DNA from 2 places in the Streptomyces sp. NPDC059875 genome. Region 2 is predicted to be linked to the other one. Evidence: riboswitches for the same ligand, from Rfam matches in the RefSeq annotation. Region 2 holds a riboswitch; the other holds the start of a gene.

Region 1 (3,401 bases), on a different contig from region 2:
GGTACCGGCGCGCCCTCACCGAGCTGTCACGCCTCCCGCACATCGAGCGGGTGGCCATCCAGACGAATCTGAGCTGCCGCACCGACTGGCTCGCCGAGGCCGACCCCGCGACCCTCGCGCTCTGGTGCACGTACCACCCGGGGCAGACGCCGTACGACCGTTTCCTCGCCAAGTGCCGTGAGCTGGCCGCCCGGGGCACGCGTTTCAGCGTCGGGATCGTCGGCCTCCCGGAGCACGAGGAGCACGCCCGCCGACTGCGGGCGGACCTCCCGGCCCACGTCTATCTCTGGGTGAACGCGGCCGAGGGGCACACGTACACGGACGAGGAGGCCGAGGGCTGGACGGCCCTCGACCCCCTCTTCCCGTACAGCCGCCGCCCGCACCGCTCGGCCGGTCTCCCCTGCCGGACCGGCGAGTCGGTGATCTCGGTGGACGGCGACGGGACGGTGCGACGCTGTCACTTCGTGAAGGCCGAGCTCGGCAACCTGTACGACGGGTCGTACCGTGCCGCCCTGCGCCCCCGCGCCTGCCCCCTCGCCGTCTGCGACTGCCACATCGGCTACGTCCATCTGGAGACGCTGCCGCTGTACGACGTGTTCGCCGGCGGTGTCCTGGAACGGATCCCCGCCGTGCTCAGAGGGGCATGAGGTCGGGGCGCTTGGCCTCCACGTGATCCCCCGAGCTCTCGCCCCGCAGGCGCCGCCCGATCCACGGGACGAGGTACTCCTTGGCCCATTGGACGTCGTCGCGGCGCACCTCCAGAGTGCGCCTCGGCGGCAGCGGGGGCCACGGCTGGTCCGGGTCGGCGGGCACCTCCATGCCGAGGACCTGGGCTGCGCGCAGCGCGACCCGGGTGTGGCCCTCGGGCGAGAGGTGCAGTCGGTCGTCGTCCCAAGCCCGCCTGTCCTGCACCGACTTGAGCGACCACAGGTCCAGGACCGGGCAGTCGTAGCGGTCCGCGATGGCCCGCACATGAGCCGTGTACGTGGCGATCTTGCCGCGCAGATGGCGCAGCACGGGTACGTCGCGGGTGTCGAAGCCGGTCGTCACCATGACCGTGCCGACGGCAGAGGTCAGATCGGCGACGGCGCGCTCGAAACGCTCGGCGACGTCGTCCGGGTCGGTGCCCGGGCGGATGATGTCGTTGCCCCCCGCGCAGAAGCTCACCAGGTCGGGGGCGAGTTCCTTCGCCCTGGGGACCTGCTCCTCCACGATCTGGTCGAGGAGGCGGCCGCGTACGGCCAGGTTGGCGTAACGGAATGCGTCGTGCTCCGGCAGCTGGTCGGCGAGCAGGACCGCGAAGCGGTCCGCCCAGCCCACGTACTTCCCATCGGGCCCCGGGTCTCCGACACCCTCGGTGAAGCTGTCACCGATCGCCGCGTACGACCCGAATACGTCCATGTCTCTTGCTCTCGAATCGTCTGCCACGAGAGCTCATCTTTCCCTCACGGGTGTGACCTACGCGACCGTAAGGAGGGGTTGACGCCGGGTGAGATACGCCACCGGTCAAGATTCCGCCAAGCCGGAATACGACGGAACCCGAAGGGGCCCGGCACACAGGTGCCGGGCCCCTTCGGGTGCTGGGTGTACGTCAGATGGAGACGCCGTGCGAGCGCAGGTAGGCCAGCGGGTCGACGTCCGAGCCGTAGCTCGGTCCGGTGCGGATCTCGAAGTGCAGGTGCGGACCGGTGGAGTTGCCGGTCGAGCCGGAGAGACCGATCTCCTGGCCGCCCGCGACGGTCTGCCCGGCGGAGACGCCCAGGGAGGAGAGGTGGGCGTACTGCGAGAACGTGCCGTCGGCGTGCTGGATGACGACCTCGTTGCCGTACGAGCCGCTGTTGCCCGCGGAGTAGACGGTGCCCGCGCCGACGGCCTTGACCGAGGTACCCGAGGAGGCGATGAAGTCGACACCGGTGTGGTAGCCGGAGGACCACATCGCGCCGGACGCGCGGTACGGGGTGGAGACGCCACCGCTGACCGGGGCGACCCAACCGGAGGACGAGGCCTGCGCGGGGGCGGACTGCGCGGGCTGGGAAGCCGGCGTGGACTCCGGAGTGCTGCGGTCGCTGCTGCGCGAGCTGCGCGACTCGGCGGAATCCGCGGAGGACTTCTCCGCCTTGGGCGCGGCCTTCGGAGCGGCCTTGGGGGCCTTGGCCTTGGGCGCTGCGGCCTTGGCCGTCGACTTGGCGCCGAGGGTGAGCTTCATGCCGGGGTGGATCAGCGAGGGGTTCTCGCCGACGACCTGGCGGTTGTCCTCGTAGAGCTTCTTCCAGCCGCCGGCCAGGTGGTGCTCAGCGGCGATCTTGGACAGGTAGTCGCCGGGGACGACGGAGTACGTCTTCACCTTCGCTGCGGGAGCGGCGGCCGGGGCGGTGGACGGAGCCGCGGCGACGGCGGCGACGGCCTGCTCGGGCGTCACGGTCGGGGCGCCCTTGTCGGCGGCGTGGGCTCCGGTCGCACCGAGGAGCGGCAGGGCGACGACGGCACCACCGGTGCCGGCGGCGACGAATCCGCGCGTGATCGGGTTGACCTTGGGACGGCGGTGCTTACCCTTCGCGGGCATGGCGAATTCCTCTCCGTCGCCTGCGAGGTGAGCTGTCGGGTTCGGACTGGAGATGTCCGGCCGCGTTCTCACGCGACTTCACCCCGAGCCGTCCGGATCGACCGGTTCGGCGTACTTACCTGGGTCCCCCGCTCCTGCCATACGTGGGTGGGTGCGGATTCCGGACGGTGGCAGGATTCGGCGGTCCGACCGGATTGACGGTGACGCTAGACGAGCGGGGTCGGCGCGAACAAGCCACCGTTTTCCGCACGCATTCCCGGGCTTGATATTCGCAACGAATTCCGGTCACCCTCCGTGGATGACGGAACCTCGATTTCCTTTTCCGGTACGGGGATTGCGCAAGACGATCAGGCACGGTCCGTCACCTTTATGACGCTGCTCACGCGCCGAAGCCCATCTCCCCTGCAACCAGGGCGCGTTATATCGAAGGGCTCAATTCGGACAGAACACCCATTCCCTGACCCGGGGGTGCACGAGAACGGCCGCACCCGGGATGATTGCCCCAGGAACCGATCTCGATCCGTCAACCCTCAGGAGCACTCGTGACGCAGCAGCTGCCGCAGGTCCCGTCGACCGAACCCGAGCTCACCGGGGTGCGCAACTTCCGGGACGTGGGCGGCCTGCCGACCGTGGACGGCGGATCGGTGCGGTTCGGACGCCTCTTCCGCAGCGGCCACCTCGCGCATGCCACCGAGGAGGACGCGGCCTTCCTGGCCACCCTCGAGCTGCACACGATCTTCGACTTCCGCAACCACGCGGACCGGAAGGTCGAGGGGCTGGACGTCGAACTTCCCGGCGTACGGAACGTGAACATACCGCTCAACGACCCGGCCGACGG
Region 2 (3,401 bases):
CGCCGTGGCTGATCGCCGCCCACGGGCGCGGCAGTTATCGCTTCCTGCCGCAGCTGGCGAGCCTGATCTCCTCCGGGCGCCAGGTCCTCGTGGGCGCCGCGCTGCTCGCGGCGGCGGTGACGGTGCTCGCCGCGCGGGTCACCGCCAAGGGCGCAGGTCCGCTGCCGCAGGAGGTCGTCCCCGCGCGCGCCGCCCGCCTCGCCGCCACCGTCGGGACCGCGGTGATCGCCCTCTCCCTGGCGGTCCTCTCGTACCATCCGGTCGCCGCCGCTCTCCAGACCGTCTCCCCGGACGGCGGGTTCTTCGCCGAACCGGGCGAACTCCTGCGCCTGTGGCTGCTGCTCGGCGCCTGGGCGAGCCCGGCGGGCGGGCCGCTGGGCGACTGGCTGCTGTACCGGGCCGCCGACGTCCTGTTGCTCGTCGTGGTGTGGTGGTCCCTGCGGCGCTTGCCCGGACTGCTCACCCGGGCCACGGTCCCGGCGATGGCCGCGGGCGCGGTCTGCGCGACCGTCCTCGGGCTGCTGGCGAGCCAGATGCTGCGGGTGGCGACGGACGGGTCGGGCCTGCGCTGGGGTCTGCTGCACGCGTCCGCCACCCTCGGAAGCGGCGTCCCGGCCGCCCTCACCTGGGGCCTGCTCGCGGGAGTCGCGGCTGTCGTGACGCTGCGGGTGGCAGTGCGCCGCACGGAGCCCCGCGCCGACGCCGCGGTCTCCGCCCAGGTGTGATGGTTCAGCCGGTGAGTGCCACGTCTCGGAGGTGCGTGATGGTCGGACAGGTGGCTCGGCGAGGTGTTCGGCTCGGGGTGCGCATCGGCTTGGTGTCGGCGATCGCCTTCGGCTCGCTATGGCTCGTCGGTGCCGCGATGTGGCTCTCCACCGGGGCGTACCCAGGCGGTGTGGCGGGTCTCATGCGTGGCGTTGTCGCAGTGGGCGGAAGCCTGGTGATCGGGGTTCTGCTCGGTGCGGTGACCGGTGTGGCCCTGGGACTGTCGCCTGAATGGGTGGCCGCTCGGGCTCCGCTGCGGGGTCTGCTCGCCGGCCTTGTCGCGAGCACCGTGTTCCTGGGCCAAACCGTTGTGGTGGCGGTCGGCAGCGACGGAGGCTACGGGCCGATGTTGCTCACCCTCCTTGCCACGCCGGTGATCGGTGGTGTGGCGGCCGCCCACAGCGGGGACGTCCTGGGACGCACACACCACCACTCCTGGTTGTCGGGCACGCGGCGGCGTCGCTAGGCCCTGTCCCCTCCGCGACCCTGGCGGGACGCCGAAGCCCCGGCCCAGGAGGGACCGGGGCCGGGGCGTGGAGTCGACGCGGATCGAGGGTCAGTACGCCCCGTTGACGTTGTCGATGGAGCCGTAGCGGTCCGCGGCGTAGTTGCAGGCCGCGGTGATGTTGGCGACCGGGTCGAACAGGTCCATCGACGTGCCGGGCACGTGGTAGGCCAGGAAGGTCGGCTCGATGACCTGCAGGAGACCCTTGGACGGGGTGCCCTTGACGGCGTTCGAGTCCCACAGGTTGATGGCCTGCGGGTTGCCGGAGGACTCGCGCATGATGTTGCGGTGGATGCCCTCGTACGTGCCCGGAATGCCGTACTTCGCCATGACGTCGAGGGACTCGCGGATCCAGCCGTCGAGGTCGTTGGTGTAGCTCTTGGCGGCCGCAGGGGCGGCCGCAGCGGGCGCGGCGGCGGAGGCCGCGGGGGCCTTCTTCGCGGGAGCCGCCTTGGCGGGAGTGGCGCTCCGCTGCTGCGAGCGGTCGGCCCGGTCGGTCTCCGTGCGCGCGGCGGACTTCGGCTTCTTCGGAGCGGTGGCGGATTTCCCGCGGAGCGTCAGTTCGAGGCCGGGGTGGATAAGTGACGGGTTGTCACCCACGGCGCTGCGATTCGCTCGGTACAGGGCCTGCCAGCCACCCTTCACACCCTGCTCGTGCGCGATCACCGAAAGGGAGTCGCCGCGAACGACCTTATAGGTCTTGGCGGCGGAATTCTGGGCGGCGGGAATTGATTCCACGATCTTCGCCGGGGCGCTGAAGACGGTCGTCTTGGCGGGGGCGGTCTCGGGGGTCGTGGCGGGCGCCGCGTGCGCGGTGGCCGTGGCGACCAGGGGCAGGGCCAGTGCCGCGCCACCCGTGCTGGCCAGGGCGATACCGCGGGTCAGGGGACGTCGCTTGGGGCGCCGGTGCTTACCGTGTGCGGGCATGTCGCATTCCTCTCCGGCGCCTGCGGGGTGAGCTGTCGGGTTCGGGCTGGAGATGCCCGGCCGCACACGTGCGACTTCACCCCGAGCCGTTCCGGATAATCCGTACCGGCGAATACGTGGGTCCCCCGCTCCTGCCTTCGGGTGAATGATCGGTATTTCCGGACGGTGGCAGGATTCGGCGATCCATCCGGGTCGAGGTGACCGTAGGCGAGAAATGTCGGCCGAAACAAGACGCCGCGTACCCGGGTAATTCACGACGGCCCTGTTCGCCCCGCCCTCCGCGCCGAACTTCCTTGAAGGACAAGGGAACGGAACGTGCCGGAAGATCGTCGCCACCCCCTGGTGATTCATCTCACCCGGAGTGCCAAATCGGTCATTACGGTAAATTCAGCTGAGTTGAGAAAAGGGATGCAAGGGCGAGTGATATCCCTTGCATCCCTTGTATCCCTTTTAGTGGGAACTGTGGCTGTACGTCAGCCCGTGATGCTCGCCGCGCCCGTCTCGATGTGGCCGGTGTAGCGGCGCGACCAGGTGCCGTCGACGTCGGCGAGGATCGTGAAGTCGTACCAGCCGTTGTGGTACGCGACGGCGTTGAAGAAGTCCTCACGCGAGGAGTTCGCGGCGACCGTGTACGTCCACGGCCCGTCCGTGCGGTAGGCGTTCGAGCGGATGGTGAAGGTCACCGGGGCGGCGGAGGTGTTGGTCATCTTGAAGTAGATCGCCGTCTTCCCGGTGCCCGGCTCGGTCGCGAACCGCGCCGCCACCTCGATCGACTTGCCCGCCTTCGAGGCGTCGCCGATGAAGCGCCGCAGGAAGCGGTTGGGGCCCATCATCGAGATGTCGTACTTGCCCGACCCGGACCCGAGCCCGATGTTGAAGTAGTCCGTGGATGTCGCGCCCGGGTCGACCGTGTACTGCCAGGCCGCCGTCTCCCGGTGCTGGTGCGGATGGATCGTGAAGTGCGCGGCACGCTTCGCCTGCGCGCCCTGGTTCGTCATCGAGAACCAGGCGAGGATCTTGCCCGCATCCCCGAACTCGAACCGGTCGAGGTTCCCGTTGACCTGGTAGGGCACGGCGCGCGCCGGGCGGGTGCCGGACTCCTGCGCGGGCAGGGCGTTGTCCTGCGGCACCGGATTGGGCAGCGGGGCGCAGTTGGACTGCCCGATGACCTTGGCGGTGGAGGGAAGGCCCGAGGGGACGCCGT

What was found. Region 2 has a riboswitch for cyclic di-AMP ahead of ACFV9D_RS33620 (transglycosylase SLT domain-containing protein). Riboswitches for the same ligand answer to the same signal wherever they lie in the genome.
Region 1: another riboswitch for cyclic di-AMP. It lies ahead of ACFV9D_RS01790 (peptidoglycan DD-metalloendopeptidase family protein); the one in region 2 lies ahead of ACFV9D_RS33620 (transglycosylase SLT domain-containing protein).

The regions. Positions count from the first base shown of each region.
Region 1 covers NZ_JBHWJZ010000001.1:446,195-449,595, forward strand. Annotated here, with positions in the region: gene ACFV9D_RS01780 (STM4011 family radical SAM protein) at 1-647, shown strand, start outside; gene ACFV9D_RS01785 (SGNH/GDSL hydrolase family protein) at 634-1,428, opposite strand; gene ACFV9D_RS01790 (peptidoglycan DD-metalloendopeptidase family protein) at 1,592-2,563, opposite strand; cyclic di-AMP (ydaO/yuaA leader) riboswitch at 2,568-2,756, opposite strand; gene ACFV9D_RS01795 (tyrosine-protein phosphatase) at 3,106-3,401, shown strand, end outside.
Region 2 covers NZ_JBHWJZ010000041.1:7,497-10,897, forward strand. Annotated here, with positions in the region: gene ACFV9D_RS33610 (hypothetical protein) at 1-725, shown strand, start outside; gene ACFV9D_RS33615 (hypothetical protein) at 803-1,231, shown strand; gene ACFV9D_RS33620 (transglycosylase SLT domain-containing protein) at 1,322-2,197, opposite strand; cyclic di-AMP (ydaO/yuaA leader) riboswitch at 2,202-2,388, opposite strand; gene ACFV9D_RS33625 (phosphocholine-specific phospholipase C) at 2,671-3,401, opposite strand, start outside.